Wigglesworthia glossinidia endosymbiont of Glossina morsitans morsitans (Yale colony): one gene and its partners. The protein of the gene in region 1 binds, or shares a complex with, the protein of each later gene. Links are inferred from orthologs where the notes say so. Each region holds a gene or a part of one and is shown in the gene's direction. Other genes may lie near its edges.

Region 1 (2,896 bases):
CTATTAATGCATTAAAAAGTATGAAATTTCCTAAATATATTGCTGAAAAACGCGGTAAATCTATTGAAGAAATATTAGGAAAAAATTTTCAATGACAAAATTTATCAAAATTACTCAAACTAAAAGCGTAATTAGTTGTTCAAAAAAACATAAATCTACTCTTATAGGAATCGGTTTGCGTCATATTGGACATACCGTAGAGAGAAAAAAATCTAAAAGATTGCTAGGAATGATACATTCCATTTCTTATTTGCTCAAAATAGAGGAATAAAAGTGTACTTAAATACTATTTCACCATCACCAAATTCCAAACGTGTTAAAAAACGTAAAGGCAGAGGAATTGGGTCAGGAACAGGAAAAACAGGAGGGCGCGGCCATAAAGGTCAAAAATCTCGATCTGGAGGTAAAGTGCGAAGAGGTTTTGAAGGGGGGCAAATGCCTTTATATAGACGTTTACCAAAATTTGGACATACGATATCTCGCAAATCACTTTTAATTAAAGAAGTACCCTTATCTCAATTAAAAAAAATTCAAGATACTATCATAGATCTGAAATTATTAAAAAAACGTAAAATTGTTAGTTTAAAAATTAAAAAAGCAAAACTAATTTTTTCTAGAAATTTTAATAAAAAAATAAAAGTAAAAAATTTATATGCAAGTAAAGGCGCTAAACGTGCAATTGAATTAGCGGGTGGGAAAATTGAATAATTTACTAAATTATAAAAAAAAATCTCAATTTAATATAAAAAAAAATAAAAATAATTTATTTGAGTTAAAAAATAGATTAATTTTTGTAATTTTTGCATTAATTATATTCCGTATTGGTTCATTTATTCCAATTCCAGGAATCGATACAAATATACTTTCAAATTTAATTGAACAACAAAAAGGCACAATTATTGAATTATTTAACATGTTTTCCGGTGGAGCATTAAGTCGTGCTTCAATTTTTGCCTTAGGTATCATGCCGCATATTTCAGCTTCAATTATTATACAATTGTTAACGATAATACATCCAAAATTATCTGAAATAAAAAAAGATGGAGAATTTGGAAGACGTAAAATTAATGAATATACAAGGTATAGTACATTGATATTAGCTATCATACAATCTATGAGCATTGCAATTGGACTACCAAATATGCCTGGTATGCAAGAATTAGTGATACAAAAAGGCTTAGAATTTTATATTACTACTATTACCAGTTTAGTATCTGGTACGATTTTTTTAATGTGGTTAGGCGAACAAATTACTTCACGTGGAATAGGAAATGGAATTTCGTTACTTATTTTTTCAGGCATTGTTGCTGGATTACCAATAGACATAATTCAATCTATTGAAAAAGCAAGACAAGGAGATTTAAAAATTTTAACTATTTTAGTATCTATGACATTAATTTTTATAATTACTTTTTTTGTTGTGTTCATTGAACGTGGACAACGTAAAATTACAGTGAATTATGCTATGCGACAAAAAGGAAGAAAAATTTACGCTGCACACATCACACATTTGCCATTAAAAATCAATATGTCAGGGGTAATACCAGCAATTTTTGCTTCTAGTTTAATCTTGTTTCCAGCTACTATAGCATCGTGGTTCGGAGGAGGAATTGGATGGTCTTGGTTAACATCTCTTGCAGCATATTTAGAACCAGGACATTTATCATATTCTATTATATATGCATGCGCTATTATATTTTTTTGTTTTTTTTATACTTCATTAGTTTTTAATTCAAAAGATACTGCAGATAATCTAAAAAAATCCGGAGCATTTATTTCCGGAATTCGTCCTGGCGTTAAAACAGCACAATATATTAATAAAATTATGATGCGTCTCACTTTAATAGGATCTACTTATATAACATTAATTTGTTTAATGCCAGAATTTTTTAGAGTATTTGTACAGGCTCCATTTCATTTCGGAGGAACATCATTACTAATAGTAGTAGTTGTTATTATAGAATTTATGACACAAGTACAAACTTTAATTATGTCTAGCCAATATAGTTCAGTATTAAAAAAAGCAAATCTTAAAAATTTTACTAAATGATCTGAGGATTTTATGAAAGTACGCGCTTCTGTAAAAAAGTTTTGTCGTAATTGTAAAATTGTTAAACGTAAAAGAGTAGTTCGAGTATTATGCATATCTGACGCAAAACATAAACAGCGTCAAGGATAAATTTATGAATAAATTTTATAGATTAAAAGATTAATTTTTAGTACAATTAAAACTCGTCTATAAATTTAATTTTTAACCATTCAAGTATAGGAATACAGTATTGGTACGTATAGCAGGAATAAACATTCCAGAAAAACAACAAATAGTAATTGCGTTAAAAAATATTTACGGAATAGGAAATATTCTTTCGAAAAAAATATGCAAAAAAACAGGAATAAAATTAAACACAAAAGTAAATTCTTTAAGTAATTTAGAATTAGAATCAATTCGTACAGAAATATCAAAACTTAAAATCGAAGGAGATTTACGTAGAGAAGTTACTTTAAATATAAAAAGACTGATAGATCTCGGAACTTATCGAGGATTAAGGCATAAAAAAAATCTTCCAGTACGTGGTCAGCGAACGAAAACTAATGCACGTACCAGAAAAGGACCTAGAAAAGCAATTAAAAAATAATTCGGAATTATAAAAAAATGTCTAAACAAATAAGCGCTAAATTTGCAAAAAAAAAGAACAAAAAACAAATTTTAGACGGAATAGCGCATATTCATGCATCTTTTAACAATACAATTGTCACAATTACTGATCGACAAGGAAATACATTAGGATGGGCTACATCTGGAGGATCTGGATTTCGTGGATCTAGAAAATCTACACCATTTGCCGCACAAGTTGCCGCAGAAAAATGTTCTGAAATAGCAAAAGAATATGGCATA
Region 2 (10,890 bases), 380 kb from region 1 along the record:
CATTAGGTGTAGATATTAATAATCTTTTATGTTCTCAACCAGATACAGGAGAACAAGCATTAGAAATTTGTGATGTTTTAACTAAATCAGGTGCAGTTGACTTAATTATAGTAGATTCTGTTGCAGCTTTAACTCCAAAAGCTGAAATAGATGGCGAAATAGGTGATTTACATATAGGTTTAGCAGCAAGAATGATGAGTCAAGCTATGCGTAAGCTTGCAAGAAATTTAAAAAATGCCAATACTTTATTAATTTTTATTAATCAAATTCGTTTAAAAATTGGAGTGATTTTTGGAAATCCAGAAGTTACAACAGGTGGTAACGCTCTTAAATTTTATGCTTCAATAAGATTAGATATTCGACGTATTGGTTCTATTAAAGATGGAGATCATGTCATAGGAAGTGATACACGCGTAAAGGTAGTAAAAAACAAAATTGCTGTGCCTTTCAAACAAGCAGAATTTCAAATTTTATATGGACGTGGAATTAATACTGAAGGAGAAATTTTAAATTTAGGCGTGACATATAATATAATTGAAAAATTAGGATCTTGGTATAGTTATAATAAAACAAAAATTGGCCAAGGAAAAAATAATGTATATAAATTTTTTAAATTGAATAAAAATATTTCAAAAGAAATAAAAAAAGCAATAAAAGAAAAAAGCATAAAAATAAATAATTAAAGCGTAATTAAAAAAAAGCGAACTAAAATGTGTAAAAAATGAAAAATACTCCTGAAATTCGTAAAATTTTTTTAAATTTTTTTTCTAAAAAAAATCATAAAATTCTTGATAGCAGTAGTTTAATCGCAGAGGATGATAAAACTTTATTATTTACTAACTCTGGAATGCATCAATTTAAAAATATTTTTCTCGGTTTAGAAAAAATACAACATCCATGTATTGCTACAGCACAACGTTGCATGCGAGCGGGTGGAAAACATAATGATTTAGATGTAGTTGGAAAAACTGGAATTCATCATACTTTTTTTGAAATGTTAGGTAATTTTAGTTTTGGTGCATATTCAAAAGTAGAAGCGATTCAATTTGCATGGGAACTACTTACTGACAAAAAGTGGTTTAATCTACCAAAAGAAAAATTGTTAGTAACAGTATATTATAAAGACATAATTTCTTATGATATTTGGATTAATAAAACAAACATTAATCCTAATCATGTTATATTTATCAAAGATAAAAACAACAAACCGTATCATTCAGATAATTTTTGGACTATGGGAGATTTTGGGCCTTGCGGTCCATGTTCAGAAATTTTTTATTGTTTTAACAAAATTTATACAGTAAACGATACATTTTTAAAAAATCATTGTATTGAAATCTGGAATTTAGTATTTATGCAATTTAACTTGCAAGTTAACGGAGAATTATCGAAATTGCCTAAATTTGCTATTGATACAGGAATGGGATTAGAACGCATTTCTTCTGTATTGCAAAAAGTAAATTCCAACTATGATATAGATTTATTTCAAAAAATTATTAAATCAATCTTTACAATTATTAAAATTAAGAATTTAGATTTAATATCTTACAGGATTATTGCAGATCATATTCGTGCTACTGTATTTTTAATTTATGATAATGTTTTGCCATCAAATTCCGGTAGAGGATACGTGTTAAGAAAAATTATGCGTCGCGCTATTTTACATGGAAATATGAATTTAAAAGAAAATTATTTTTTTTATAAACTTGTTATTCCAGTAATACAAATTATGTCTTACATAGATATAAAATTGAAAGAGAAACAAAATTATATTAAAAAAATTGTCAAATCAGAAGAAAAGCTTTTTTTATGTTCTGTAAAAACAGGTATGCAATTTCTTAATCAAGAGCTTATTAAAATTCAAAATAATACTTTATCAGGAAAAATTATTTTTAAAATATATGATACTTATGGAATTCCTTTAAATTTAATACAAGATATTTGTCGAAAAAAAAATATTTTTTTTGATCAATCCGGATTTAGCATTGCTATGCAGATACAAAAAAATAGATCACAAAAAAGTAGTTATTTTAAAAATATTAAACATTACATATCAAATAATAATGAAACTGTTTTTTGTGGTTATTCTGATATAATTTGTACGACAAAAATTATCGCAATATATAATGAAAAAACATGCATAAAACAAATACAAGCTGATCAAGAAGGGATAATTATTTTAGATAAAACTCCATTTTACGCTGAATCTGGAGGACAAATTGGAGATTCTGGATTGTTGAAATCTTCTAATGGTACATTTAACGTAATAGATACAAAAAAAAATGGAAATGTCTTTATACATATTGGAAAAATGATATATGGTAAATTTGATATTGGAGACATAGTTGCTGCATCAATTGATCAAGAAAAAAGATTATCTATTACTTTAAATCATTCTGCCATACATTTACTACATACTACTTTACATCGTATTTTAGGCAATACTGCTATGCAAAGAGGATCTTTAGTTAAAGAAAATTATTTAAGTTTAGATTTTACCTACTACGAAAAAATGAACACAGAAAAAATACATAATATTGAAGATATGGTAAACGTACAAATTCGTAAAAATTTAACAATTCGTATAAATCACATGTCATTAAATGATGCATTAAAAATAGGCGCAATTGCTTTATTTAAAAAAAATTATTGTTCTCAGGTACGTGTCATAAAAATAGGTAATTTTTCAAATGAATTATGCGGAGGCACTCATGTTCAAAAAACAGGTGAAATTGGCTGTTTTATCATTGTTTCTGAAAAAAAAATTGCTTCAGGAGTACATCGTATTAAAGCTGTAACAGGAAAATATGCTATACAGTTTTTACAAAAAAAATTTGATCTTTTGAACTCAATTCAAGAATTAATGCAAAGTGATGCTTCAAATTTATTTGAAAAAATCAAACAAATGCAAAATAATCTGAAATCTCAAAGAAAAAAAATTTTTGAGTTTAATAATATAAAAATTAAAAATTGTATACTTGATATTCGTAAAAATATTAAAGTTGTTAACGAAACAAAAATTATTATTGATTTTATCAAAATTTCTTTGGATGCATCTATGTTGCGTTTAATTTTGAATAAATTGAAAGAAAATTTGAAAAATAGTATTATTGTTTTAGCTATTATAAATAAAAATCAAGTAAAAATCGCAGTAAGTGTCGCTAAAGAAACATCTAGAAATATACAAGCAAGTGATATTATAGATTATTTTAAAAAATTCAATACTATAAAAGGCGGCGGAAACGCATATTTTGCTGAAGCAAGCGGAATTTTAAATCCAATAGATTTACAATCTACATTTAAAAAAATATTTGTGATATTATCAAAAAAACTTTAGTATTTAATAGATAAAACATAATTTATTATTAATTTCAATGGTGAGGTGGCCGAGAGGTTGAAGGCGCTCCCCTGCTAAGGGAGTATATAATAAAACTATATCGAGGGTTCGAATCCCTCTCTCACCGATTTTTTGCATCCGTAGCTCAGTTGGATAGAGCACTCGGCTACGAACCGAGAGGTCAGGGGTTCAAATCCTCTCGGATGCATTATAAAATTAGTGTTATAGTTTGAATTATAAAAATTCATTTACACATATTGCTAAATTTTTAAAAAATTTTATTTCTTAAAAATTCATGATTATACATATTAAAAATAAATCATATAAAATTAAATAATTTATGTCATATCATATAAATCATAAAATTTTTCAAATTTAATTTAATAAAATTATTTTATATATTAATTAATAACAAAATTAAAATATATTAACATAATCAAACTAATTAGTGATATTAATATATATACAGTTAATTTTTAAATTTTTAAGAGATATAACTATGAATCATATTCCAATGACTTTAAATGGAGCAAAAAAATTACGCGAAGAATTAAAATATTTAAAACAAATACGACGTCCAGAGATAATTAAAGCTATTGCAGAAGCGCGACAATATGGAGATTTAAAAGAAAATGCAGAATATCATTCAGCAAAAGAGCAACAATATTTTTGTGAAGGAAGAATTCAAGAAATTGAAGCTAAATTAATTAATTCAAATATCATTGATATTAAAAAAATTCCCGTACAAGATCGTGTAGTTTTCGGAGTAACTATCAGTATAAAAAACTTGCATACTTCTGAAAAAAAAACGTATAAAATAGTCGGCGATGATGAAGCTGATTTTAAATATAACTTAATTTCTGTAAATTCACCTTTAGCACGTAGTTTAATTGGAAAAAAAACTCTAGATATCGTGGATGTATATACTCCTCGAGGAATAACAACGTACAAAATATTGGATATAAAATATTTATAAGTTAGCCTTTTAATTATTTTATGATAATGATAAAATTAAAATAAATTAAATCGTTTTATTATAGTAAGATAACTTTTCAATAAACTTAATTTATTTTTTTTAAATAGGAAATATACAGTATGTATTATACGTGTTCTAATACATGGTTATCACGACATTTTTCAGATAAATTTGTTAAAGAATCTAAGCGTTTTGGATATAGATCTCGTGCTTGGTTTAAGTTAGACGAAATGCAAAAAGCAAATAATATAATTACCTCTGGCATGACCGTTTTAGATCTAGGATCTTCTCCCGGAGGATGGTCCCAATACGCGTCTCAAAAAGTTAACAATTTGGGTCATGTAATTTCTTGCGATATTAAACCTATGCTTGAAGTATCAAAAGTATCATTTATTTTAGGTGACGCATTTAAAAAAGATGTTTTAAAAAAAATTTGCAAAATAAAAAATAAAGTAGATGTCATTTTATGCGATATTGCTCCTAACATTACCGGAATAACAGAGATTGATCATCCAAAATGTATAAGCATAAATTATAAGGCGCTAAATTTATGCAAGTATATATTACTAAAAAATGGAAAATTTATTATTAAAAGTTTTAATGGATCAGAATTTAAAAGATATTATACAGCAATAAAAAAATTATTCAAAAAAACAAAAATTTTTAAACCAGTTGCTTCTCGATTAAATTCTCAGGAAATATATATTATAGCAATTGGTTATAAAGTATAATATTTTTTAAATATCATTAAATAAATTAAATGAGGTTACTTTCTTGAGCGACATGGCTAAAAACTTAATTCTTTGGCTAATTATCGCAGTTGTTTTAATGTCTGTTTTTCAAAGTTTCGGGCCAAGTGATTCTAATAGACGTAAAGTAGATTATTCAACTTTTATGCTAGAATTAAATCAAGAGCAAATTAAAGAAACTCGTATCAATGGTCGAGAAGTTGTGGTTTTTAAAAAAGATGGTAGTAGATATACAACTTATATTCCAATTAATGATTCTAAATTATTAGATATTCTCTTATCAAAAAATGTAAAAATAATCGGAGAACCCCCAGAAGAACCAAGTTTACTAACTTCTATTTTTATTTCCTGGTTTCCTATGTTGTTATTAATCGGAGTATGGATATTTTTTATGCGTCAAATGCAAGGAGGCGGTGGAAAAGGAGCAATGTCTTTTGGAAAAAGCAAAGCGCGCATGTTAACAGAAGATCAAATTAAAACAACATTTCTAGATGTTGCTGGTTGTGATGAAGCAAAAGAAGAAGTAAGCGAATTAGTGGATTATTTAAAAGAACCAAAACGATTTCAAAAATTAGGTGGCAAAATTCCTAAAGGTATACTTATGATCGGTCCTCCTGGAACAGGTAAAACATTGTTAGCCAAAGCTATTGCAGGAGAAGCTAAAGTACCATTTTTCACAATTTCAGGATCTGATTTTGTAGAAATGTTTGTAGGAGTTGGCGCTTCTAGAGTAAGAGATATGTTTGAACAAGCCAAGAAAACTGCACCATGTATTATATTTATTGATGAAATTGATGCAGTAGGACGTCAAAGAGGTGCCGGATTAGGAGGAGGACATGACGAACGTGAGCAAACATTAAATCAAATGTTAGTAGAAATGGATGGTTTTGAAGGAAATGAAAGCATTATCGTAATTGCTGCTACTAACAGACCAGATGTTTTAGATCCAGCATTATTAAGACCAGGAAGATTCGACAGACAAGTTATCGTAGGATTACCCGATGTACGCGGAAGAGAGCAAATATTAAAAGTACATATGAAACAGGTTCCTGTTGCTTCTGATGTAGATTCTGCAATTATTGCACGCGGTACTCCTGGATTTTCGGGAGCAGATTTGGCAAATTTAGTAAATGAAGCAGCTTTATTTGCAGCAAGAAAAAATAATATACATGTATCAATGACAGAATTTGAAAAAGCAAAAGATAAAATTATGATGGGCACTGAAAGAAGATCCATGGTAATGACAGAAATACAGAAAGAAGCTACTGCATATCACGAAGCAGGACATGCGATTGTTGGTCGTCTAGTACCAGCACATGATCCAGTACATAAAGTCACTATTATTCCTAGAGGACGCGCTCTAGGAATTACTTTCTTTCTACCTAAAGGCGATATAATTAGTACTAGTAGACAAAAATTAGAAAGTCAAATTTCTACTTTATATGGCGGGAGACTTGCAGAAGAAATTATTTATGGAATTTCTCAAGTTTCTACTGGAGCATCTAATGATATTAAAGTAGCCACATCTATTGCACGCAATATGATTACACAGTGGGGTTTTTCTGATAAACTTGGTCCATTGCTATATGCAGAAGAAGAAGGAGAAATATTTCTAGGTCGATCAGTTGTAAAATCTAAACATATTTCTGATAAAACAGCGTGTATTATTGATCAAGAAATTAGAGCTTTGATTGAGAAAAATTACTTAAGAGCTCGTAAATTAATTCTAGAAAATATTGATATTTTACATGCTATGAAAGACGCTTTAATGCAATATGAAACTATCCACGCTTATCAAATTGATGATTTAATGAATCGAAAACCAGTGCGTCCACCATCTGATTGTACTGAAACAAAAACAAAAACTCATAGTGCAACAAATCGATTAGCAAATCAAAATCAAGCAAACATTATCAATAAAAGTGTTTTCAATCAAATTCAATAAAATTAACATCATTAAAGCTTATGCTTACAAAACTAAAGAATATATTATCAAAACCGTGCATCATGGGAATTTTAAATGTCACACCGGATTCGTTTTCTGATGGTGGACAGTTTACTTGCATAAACAAAGCGATTAATCACGTTCGTTTTATGATAGACTCGGGTGCTAAAATTATCGATGTTGGAGGAGAATCTAGTCGTCCAGGAGCAAAAAGGGTTAGCGAACTTGAAGAATCAGAACGAGTTATTCCAATAATAGAATATATTTTAAAAAAATTTAATGTGTTTGTTTCAGTAAATACATCGCATTTTTCTATTATGCAAGAATGTATAAAACTTGGTGTACATATAATAAATGATATTAGATCATTTTCTGAATGCAATTCGTTACATGATATTATTGATAGCGATGTTATGCTGTGCTTGATGCACATGAAAGGAAATCCAGAAAATATGCAAAAATTTCCACAGTATAAATGTATAAAATCAGAAATAAAAGAATTTTTTACAAAAAAAATTTCTTTTTTTATTAATCAAGGAATAAAAAAAAATCGTATAATCATTGACCCCGGTTTTGGTTTCGGAAAAAATATGGAACATAATTATCATTTATTAGCAAATCTAAAAATTTTTTTAGAATTTCAAGTTCCTATACTTGTAGGATTTTCAAGAAAAGTAATGACAGATATAAACAAAAAATATTTGCCAAATAAACGAATTATCGGAAGTATTGTATGTGCAATTCTTGCATGTATTGAAGGTGCATCTATTATTAGAGTACACGATGTCCAAGAAACTGTTGATGCACTAAGTATTTTCAATGCATTTATTTCAGAAAAAAATTTATTGCATGGTACATCGTAAATATTTTGGCACAGATGGAATACGAGGTAAATTTGGAAATAATCCAATTACTGCAGAATTTTTTATTCAGTTAGGAATAGCTGCAGGCAATGTGTTGTGTAAGCATTCCACTTCTTGTATAGTCGTAATTGGAAACGATACCAGAGAATCTGGACCGATATTAAAATCCGCATTAGCGGCAGGTCTTTCATGCTCAGGTATTTCATCACTTTTAATTGGAACTATACCAACTCCAGGTGTTTCTTATCTGACGAAATTTTTTCAAGCAGAAGCGGGGATTTCTATTTCTGCTTCGCACAATCCATTTAATGATAATGGAGTAAAATTTTTTTCTAGATCTGGAAAAAAATTATCTAAAATTGTAGAAAATAAAATTGAAAAAGAATTATTAAAATTATCATGTAATCAAAATAATTTATTATGTAAACAAAAATATCAGCAAACAAATGGAATTCAGCAGTACTTAAAATTCTGCGAATCTACTATTCCAAATAATTTAAATTTAACAGGATTAAATATTGTTGTAGATTGCGCTCATGGTGCCACATATCAAATTGCACCAAATTTATTAAGAAAATTAGGCGCCAATGTTATTGCTATCAGTTGTAAACCAAATGGGATTAATATTAATCATGAATGTGGTACAACGAATATTTTCCCATTAAGATATAGAGTATTAAAAGAAAAAGCAGATTTAGGTATTGCTTATGATGGAGACGGAGATCGTTTGATTATGATAGATCATCTCGGTAACATCGTAGATGGAGATCAAATTTTATATATTCTTGTGCGAGATAAAATAAAAAATAAAAAATTTCACGGAGGAGTAGTTGGTACATTAATGAGCAATATGGGTTTAGAAATTGCTTTAAAACGTTTAGGAGTGCCATTTTTAAGATCGCATATCGGAGATAGATATATTTTAAAAACGTTAGAAGAAAACGGATGGACGATAGGTGCCGAAAATTCTGGACATATAATTTTGTTGGAGCATTCTTCTGCTGGAGATGCAATTGTAGCAGGGTTGCAAATACTTTCTATTATTGTACATAATAAAACTACATTAAAAAATCTTTGCAAAGGAATTCAATTATTACCTCAAATTTTAATTAATGTACAATTAAACAAACAATCTAATCCATTAAAATCTCATGCTGTAAAACGTGTTAGTGCAGTAGCAAGAGAAACTTTAGCAGGTAATGGACGTATTTTATTAAGAAAATCTGGTACAGAACCTTTAGTTAGAATCATGGTGGAAGGCACAGAAGCTACTAAGGTAATTAAGCTAGCATATCATATTGCAACAATTGTAAAATCGGAGAGATAAATTTGATTTTTAAATTTTATGTTAATTTATATTTTTATAAAGGTAAAATATGCATATTTTTATATTAATTATTTTTTTATTAATTTCTATTGGATTAGTTTTTTTGATTATTATTCAAGATAGTAAATCTTACGATTTACATTCTACATATAATCCATTTTCTAGTAGTATTTTTGGTCAATCAACTTCTACAAATAAAATTACAAAAATAACAGCTTTTTTAGCAGCATTATTTTTCATTTTTAGTTTAATATTAGGTAGTTTAAACAGTCACATATCTCATCATGATAATAAATGGGAGCGTTTACTAACTGATTCAGATAAACAATTAAAATAAGCTCATTATTTACAAAACTTTTAAATGAATAAAAAAATATTGAAATATTTCTTGCCGAGATGGTGAAACCGGTAGACACGTTACTTCGAGGGAGTAATGCCTATAGGCATGCGGGTTCAAATCCCGCTCTCGGCATGATTTTAGCTAAAATCATCTTGATTTTTTATAAGTTTTAATTTATATTTACTAATGCGGGGTGGAGCAGCATGGTAGCTCGTCGGGCTCATAACCCGAAGGTCGTTGGTTCAAATCCAACTCCCGCAACCAACAAATAAACGTTAAAAAACTTAATCAAATTTTACTTTTGCCACTAGATCAGTCTTATTTTTTAAATTGAAAATATACATTTTTTGAATGATACAATCAGAAATTCAATAATTTATTCTTTTTTACTTAAAATTAACGATGTTTAATTTTTCAGAAAATATGCTTTAAAGATTTAAATAATTAATAGGCGATTTAAATGAATAAAGAAATTTTAGCTGTCGTTGAAGCTGTGTCTAATGAAAAAGAACTGCCAAGAGAAAAAATTTTTGAAGCGTTAGAAATCGCATTAGCAGCTGCTACAAAAAAAAAATATGATCAAGATATCGACGTAAGAGTTAGTGTTGATAGAAAATCAGGTAAATTTGAAACATTTCGTAGATGGATGATTGTAGACGAAGTTACACAACCTACACGAGAAATAACGTTAGAAGCTGCAAAAATTGATAATCCCACAGCAAAAAAATTTGAATACATTGAAGATAAAGTAAAATCAATTTTTTTTGATAGAATTACTACACAAACTGCAAAACAAGTAATTGTTCAAAAAGTTCGTGAAGCAGAACGAGCAATGATAGTCAATAAATTTCGTGCACACGAAGGCGAAATAATTACTGGAATAGTAAAAAAACTAAATCGAGATAGCATCGGGTTAGATCTTGGTAGTCATGCAGAAGCAATAATTAGTCGAGAAGAAATGTTACCACGAGAACATTTTAGATTAGGAGATCGAGTAAAAGGAGTACTATATTTAATTAAACCTGAATCTAGAGGAGCACAACTTTTTATAAGTAGAACTAAAAAAGAAATGTTAATAGAATTATTCAGGATAGAAGTTCCAGAAATTGGAGAAGAAATTATTAATGTTAAAGCTGCAGCAAGAGATCCAGGATTAAGATCTAAAATAGCAGTTTATACTAATGATAAACGTATTGATCCTATTGGTGCGTGCGTTGGAATGCGTGGAGCTAGAGTACAAGCAGTATCTAGAGAATTAGGCGGAGAACGAATAGATATAATTTTATGGGATAATAATCCGGCGCAGTTCGTTATTAACGCAATGGCTCCAGCCGAAGTAACTTCAATAATAGT
Region 3 (6,572 bases), 410 kb from region 1 along the record:
TCTCCTTCTAAAGGAATTGATAAAGGTGGAGTAAATGATTTAGAAGCAGTAGTACAATGTGTACAACAAGCAGTTCACCAAGCTGAAATGACAGCGAAATGTCATATCGAATCTGCTTATCTTGCTCTTTCAGGAAAACACATTTCATGTCAAAACGAAATTGGCATGGTGCCGATTACTGAAGAAGAAGTGACACAAGAAGATATAGAAAATGTTGTACATACTGCAAAATCCGTACGAATAAAAAATGAACATCGTATTCTTCATGTAATTCCACAAGATTATACTATCGATTATCAAGAAGGTATCAAAAATCCAATTGGATTAGCAGGCGTACGAATGCAAGCTAGTGTTCATTTAATTACGTGTCATAACGATATGGCAAAAAATATGATTAAAGCTGCACGTAGATGTGGAGTAAAAATAGATCAATTAATTTTTTCTGGATTGGCATCTAGTTGTTCGGTGTTAACCGAAGATGAAAAAGAACTTGGGGTATGCATAGTAGATATGGGCGGAGGCACCATGGATATTGCAATTTACACTGCCGGAGCGTTACGCTATACAAAAGTAATTCCATATGCCGGAAACATAGTTACTAAAGATATTTCATATGCTTTTGGCACACCCCCTTTAGAAGCTGAATCAATTAAAATTCATTACGGATGTGCTTTAAAATCATTAGTCAATAAAGAAGAAACCGTAGAAATTGCTAGTTTAGGAGGTAGACCTACAAGAAGTTTACAAAGAAAAACTCTGGCAGAAGTTATCGAACCAAGATATACAGAGTTATTACATTTAGTTAGCGATGAAATTTTAAATTTGCAAAAACAATTACGTTCTGAAAAAATTAAACACCATTTATCTGCAGGTATAGTGTTAACGGGAGGTGCATCCCAAATCGACGGATTATCCGATTGCGCACAACAAGTATTTCGTATGCAAGTACGTATTGGAAGACCTCAGAATATCTCAGGATTAACTGAATCTGTAAATCATCCATATCATTCAACAGTAGTAGGTTTATTACATTATGGTAAAGAATACGTTTTTAATAAAGATATTGAAACAACAGAAAAATATACTTTTTTTGCAAATTGGATAAAAAAATTTAATAATTGGATTAAAAAAGAATTTTAAAACTTGAAAATTAAGTCAAATCAATTTTTTTGATGCGATTAGTTTTGGAGATATATTATGTTTGAACCAATGGAATTAACTAGTGATGCAGTCATTAAAGTAGTTGGAATTGGAGGTGGTGGAGGAAATGCAGTTGAACATATGGTACGCGAATGTATCGAAGGCGTCGATTTTTTTGCAGTTAATACTGACGCTCAAGCATTAAAAAAAACTGAAGTCAATCAAACAATTCAAATTGGCAATAGTATTACAAAAGGTTTAGGAGCTGGTGCAAATCCAGAAATAGGGAGAAATTCTGCAGAAGAAGATAAAGATGCGCTTCGTGCCATGTTAGAAGGCGCCGACATGGTATTTATTGCTTCGGGTATGGGTGGAGGTACCGGTACAGGTGCCGCTCCAGTAATTGCGGAAATTGCTAAAGATCTCGGAATTTTAACCGTAGCAGTAGTTACAAAACCATTTCACTTCGAAGGTAAAAAACGTATGTTGTTCGCAGAACAAGGTATTGATTTACTTTCGAAAAGTGTAGATTCTTTAATAATTATTCCAAATGATAAATTATTGAAAGTATTAGGTCGCGGAATTTCATTGTTAGATGCATTTAGTGCAGCAAATGATGTATTAAAAAATGCAGTTCAAGGAATTGCAGAATTAATTACACGTCCGGGATTAATTAATGTAGATTTTGCCGATGTAAAAACAGTTATGTCAGAAATGGGGTATGCTATGATGGGTTCAGGTACTTCTAAAGGCGAAAATAGATCAGAAGAATCATCTGAAATGGCAATTTCTAGTCCTTTGTTAGAAGATATCGATCTTTCTGGAGCACGTGGAGTCCTAGTAAATATTACTGCAGGATTTGATTTACGTTTAGATGAATTTGAATCTGTTGGAAATACAGTACGTTCTTTTGCTTCAGATAATGCTACAGTAGTAATTGGAACATCGTTAGATCCTAATATGAATGAAGAATTACGTGTTACTGTTGTAGCAACTGGAATTGGGATGGATAAAAGACCTGAAATAAAGTTAGTTAAAAACGTAGACGTTAATAAAAAAAATATCGATCATTTTACCTACAATTACCCTGCACAAGGATCATCTCTAGATAACAAAACTCTTATACATAAAAAGTTGTTAAATAACAAAAAAATAATAGAAGATAATCTTCAATCTGATTACTTAGATATTCCGGCTTTTTTACGTAAACAAGCAGATTAATTTTTATTAAAGAACGAAACAAGCAAAACTGCTCTCTATTACTATGTTAGTATAAGTAAAGCAATATATGATTAAACAAAATACTTTAAAAAAGTCTATACAGTGTACAGGGATAGGGCTTCATTCAGGAAAAATGATTACGTTAACACTTCTTCCTGCTCCAGAAAATACTGGAATTATCTATCGACGTATTGATTTAGTACCTCCGGTAGAATTAGTTTCTCATATTGATATGATTAAAAATACCAAATTTTGTACGTCTTTAGAAGATAAAAATGGAATAAAAATCTCTACTATCGAACATTTAAGTGCTGCTTTATCAGGATTATGGATTGACAACATTGTTATTGAATTAACAGGTTCCGAAATTCCTATTATGGATGGCAGTGCATGGCCTTTTGTAAATTTAATATTACGTGCTGGAGTTAAAAAATTAGCATATGAAAAAAAATTTATATATATAAAAAAATTAGTACGTGTTGAAAAAGAAGATAAATGGATCGAGGTTGTTCCACATAATCAATTTACTTTAGATGTCACTATTGATTTTAATCATCCAGTAATATCTGCAACATTACAAAATTACTTTTTTACTTTTTCTATTAAATCTTTTATTGAGAAAATTAGTCGCGCTAGAACTTTTGGATTTTTAAAAGATATAGACATTCTAAGATCTCAAAAATTAGCTTTAGGATGCAGTTATAATTGTGCGATTGTTATAGGCGAAAAAAATATTTTAAATCATCATGGACTACGATTTGATAATGAATTTGTACGTCATAAAATACTTGATATAATAGGAGATTTTTTTATACCAGGTTATAATATTTTAGGAGCTTTTAGAGCTTTTAAACCAGGTCATACAATGAATTATTTATTACTTAAAAAAATTTTAAAAAATAAAAACACCTGGGGATTAAAAAAATTGAAAAAAAATTCATAAATTATTAAAAATAAAATTCAGTTACTTTTTAAGTAAATGTAATTTATAATTATTAAAAATAAATATAAAATATTTTAAATATTTTTTTTACACATAAAATATTTATTTCAAATAAAATTTTTAAAATATTAAAATATAAAATATATCGTATTTTATTAAGTAGTATGTATTATTTAATATATTTTAATTTTTTTATTTATTAATTATCTTAAATAAGAGTAATTGTTAATATTTTAAAAAATTTTAATTAGTATAAAATATATTTTTTTTAAAATATTTTTAATATAAAATAATTTTTAATTAATAAATTAAATTTTTTAGTCAAAATTAAAATTATTATTTCAGTAACAAATAAAAATTATTACATAATCATTCAAAATATTTTAAATATTAATTTAATCGTAAAAAAAATCAGATAAATTTATTTAAATATTATATTCAAATATACATTATCATTTAACAATAGTAATTTTTAAATAAAATAAATTTTCATAAAATTCTATGCAGAGATATGTTCAGAAAATTTTTTAATAAAATTCTTGGAAATACTAATGATCGAGCTTTAAAAGAAATTCAAAAGCTCGTTTTAATAATCAATCGATTCGAACCTCACATGGAAATTCTTACTGATCAACAACTATCTAATAAGACTATAGAATTTAAAAATCGTATTTCAGATGGTTGTAGTTTAGATGTTCTATTACCAGAAGCATTTGCAACTGTGAGAGAAGTCAGCAAAAGATTATTTAATATGCGACATTTTGACGTTCAATTAATGGGCGGGATAGTATTAAATCGCTGTTGTATTGCTGAAATGAGTACCGGAGAAGGTAAAACTATTACTTCAGTTTTACCAGCTTATTTAAATGCTTTATTAGGGCATGGTGTACATATAGTTACTGTAAATGATTATTTAGCAAAAAGAGATGCAAGTAATAATCAACCTTTATTTGAATTTTTAGGATTAACTGTTGGTGTAAATCTATCTGGTTTAACTATTTCAGAAAAGCGTCATGCCTACTTATCAGATATTACTTATGGTACAAATAATGAATATGGGTTCGATTATTTAAGAGATAACATGATTTTTGATATAAATGAAAAAGTACAACGTAAACTATATTTTGCATTAATCGACGAAGTTGATTCGATTCTTATTGATGAATCTCGTACTCCATTAATTATTTCAGGCCCTACTAACAATAGTTCAGAAATTTACTTAAAGATTAATCAATTAATTCCCAATTTAATTAAGCAGGATCAAGAAGATTCTGATACCTTTCAAGGTCAAGGGCATTTTTCAATAGACGAGAAATCTCGTCAAGTTAATTTAACAGAAAGAGGCTTGATATTAATCGAAAAATTATTAATTAAACATAAATTAATTAATAAAGAAGATTCTTTATATTCTTCTAGTAATATTACACTTATGCATCATGTGCTTTCTGCATTAAGAGCGCATACATTATTTTTTAAAAATGTAGATTATATCATAAAAAATAATACAGTTATTATTGTTGATGAACATACTGGACGTACAATGCCTGGTCGTAGATGGTCTGATGGATTACATCAAGCAATAGAAGCTAAGGAAAATGTACCAGTGCATAATGAAAATCAAACTTTAGCATCAATTACATTTCAAAATTATTTTAGATTATATGAAAAATTATCTGGAATGACAGGTACTGCATATACTGAAGCTGAAGAATTTAAAGCAATTTATAAATTAGATACTATTGTCATTCCTACAAATCGACCTATTATTCGTCAAGATTTGTCCGATTTAGTATATATGACAGAAAAAGAAAAATTATCTGCAATTGTAAAAAATATACAAGATTGTTATTTAAAAAAAATTCCCGTTTTAGTTGGCACAATTTCTATTGAAAAATCTGAAAAAATTTCAAAAATATTAAGATCAATAGGAATTAAACATAAAGTGCTTAATGCAAAATTCCATGAATTGGAAGCAGAAATTATTTCTCAAGCAGGATATCCTCAAGCTATTACGATAGCTACAAATATGGCAGGAAGAGGCACGGATATTATCCTTGGAGGAAATTGGAAATCTGAACTTATAAAATATAAAAAAAATTTAAATAGAACAAAAGTTAAAGAAATTAAAGAAGCCTGGAAAGTTAGAAATCAAACAGTCATCAAATTAGGCGGTTTACATATTATTGGTACCGAACGTCACGAGTCACGTCGTATTGACAATCAATTAAGAGGTAGATCGGGTCGTCAAGGAGATCCTGGTTCGTCGAGATTTTATGTATCTATGGAAGATAATTTAATGAGAATTTTTTCTTCAAATCGTATTATACAGACTATGCAAAAATTAGGTATGCGTTCCGGTGAAGCAATTGAGCATAAATGGATTACAAAAGCTATTTCTAATGCACAAAGCAAAGTAGAAAATCGTAATTTTGATATGAGAAAACAATTATTAGATTATGATGATGTTGCTAATGAGCAGAGAAAAGCTATCTATCATCAAAGAAACGAAATTTTGTATTCTGAAAATGTTCAAGAAATAATTCATAATATACGTAAAGATGTATTAAAATATTTTTTCAAACAGTATACTACGCAAGAATCCCATGTATCATTAAAAATAAAAGATTTGCAAAAAAAAATAAAAGAAAACTTTGATGTTTATTTATCAATTGAAGTATTACAAAATAATATTCATGTAATATATCAGCGTACTTTGGAAGAAATGCTAAAAAATTATCAAAAAAAAGAACAAAAAATTGGTTATAAAACTTTAAGAAATTTTGAAAAAAATATTATGCTAAAAACTTTAGATACTCTTTGGAGAGAACATTTAGCATCTATAGATTATTTAAGACAAGGGATACACTTAAGAGGATATGCACAAAAAGATCCAAAACAAGAATATAAAAGAGAATCGTTTACTATGTTCGAAAACATGCTATATACATTAAAACATGAAGTAATTAAAACATTAAGTACAATCAAAATAAATTCATTTCAATTTAAAATAAGCAAATGCAAGTAAAATTTTTTTAAATGTTATCTTTTAAACGAGCACGCAATCTTTTTATAGCTAAACTATGCAACTGACTGACACGTGATTCTCCAACTCCTAATACTAAACCGATTTCTTTTAAATTTAATTCTTGTTGATAATATAGATTCAATAAGACTTGTTCGCGTTTAGGCAAATTACGAATTTCTTGAATAATTTTCATTTTTAGAGTATTTATTAACAATAATTGACATGGATCTTTAGTGTCTTCAA

Evidence for each region.
Region 2: secY (region 1) and secG share a complex: the UniProt entries of both Escherichia coli proteins name them as parts of the sec protein translocase complex. The link is inferred for Wigglesworthia glossinidia endosymbiont of Glossina morsitans morsitans (Yale colony) from one-to-one orthologs.
Region 3: the proteins of secY (region 1) and secA are in contact, whole or in part, in a crystal structure (PDB 3DIN), measured with the Thermotoga maritima proteins. The link is inferred for Wigglesworthia glossinidia endosymbiont of Glossina morsitans morsitans (Yale colony) from one-to-one orthologs. Residues at the interface, in WP_004081795.1 of Thermotoga maritima: Glu108, Gly109, Glu110, Glu111, Ala236, Glu237, Arg238, Arg239, Ile240, Thr241, Ile242, Gln243, Tyr244, Ala245, Arg246, Arg247, Val248, Thr249, Gly250, Arg251, Arg252, Val253, Tyr254, Gly256, Ala257, Ser258, Thr259, Tyr260, Leu261, Pro262; in WP_004082002.1 of Thermotoga maritima: Glu261, Ala262, Arg263, Lys300, Ala301, Arg302, Thr303, Ile304, Ile305, Leu323, Tyr324, Asp325, Pro326, Val329, Ser330, Tyr333, Ile336, Lys340, Phe345, Val349, Glu363, Phe364, Tyr374, Ser375, Gly376, Gly377, Glu393, Ile395, Thr482, Ser483.

What each region holds. Positions count from the first base shown.
Region 1 is NC_016893.1:194,673-197,568, reverse strand. It holds secY (preprotein translocase subunit SecY), read left to right. Parts: upstream 1-742; coding sequence 743-2,050; downstream 2,051-2,896. Other genes in the region: rpsK (30S ribosomal protein S11), read left to right, coding at 2,654-2,896; rpsM (30S ribosomal protein S13), read left to right, coding at 2,280-2,636; rpmJ (50S ribosomal protein L36), read left to right, coding at 2,063-2,179; rplO (50S ribosomal protein L15), read left to right, coding at 274-708; rpmD (50S ribosomal protein L30), read left to right, coding at 92-271. UniProt on the Escherichia coli protein: The central subunit of the protein translocation channel SecYEG. Consists of two halves formed by TMs 1-5 and 6-10.
Region 2 is NC_016893.1:564,209-575,098, forward strand. The notes cover bases 8,080-10,890. They hold secG (preprotein translocase subunit SecG), read left to right. Parts: upstream 8,080-9,246; coding sequence 9,247-9,534; downstream 9,535-10,890. Other genes in these bases: glmM (phosphoglucosamine mutase), read left to right, coding at 8,080-9,197; nusA (transcription termination factor NusA), read left to right, coding at 9,998-10,890. Also shown: recombinase RecA, read left to right, coding at 1-683; alaS (alanine--tRNA ligase), read left to right, coding at 722-3,337; transcription elongation factor GreA, read left to right, coding at 3,837-4,313; WIGMOR_RS02775 (RlmE family RNA methyltransferase), read left to right, coding at 4,433-5,044; ATP-dependent zinc metalloprotease FtsH, read left to right, coding at 5,088-7,007; folP (dihydropteroate synthase), read left to right, coding at 7,028-7,870; more of glmM, read left to right, coding at 7,857-8,079. UniProt on the Escherichia coli protein: Subunit of the protein translocation channel SecYEG. Overexpression of some hybrid proteins has been thought to jam the protein secretion apparatus resulting in cell death; while this may be true it also results in FtsH-mediated degradation of SecY.
Region 3 is NC_016893.1:603,771-610,342, forward strand. What follows is about bases 3,488-6,572. They hold secA (preprotein translocase subunit SecA), read left to right. Parts: upstream 3,488-3,815; coding sequence 3,816-6,329; downstream 6,330-6,572. Other genes in these bases: WIGMOR_RS02945 (RNA polymerase sigma factor FliA), read right to left, coding at 6,337-6,572. In the rest of the region: cell division protein FtsA, read left to right, coding at 1-1,140; cell division protein FtsZ, read left to right, coding at 1,198-2,361; lpxC (UDP-3-O-acyl-N-acetylglucosamine deacetylase), read left to right, coding at 2,429-3,304. UniProt on the Escherichia coli protein: Required for protein export, interacts with the SecYEG preprotein conducting channel.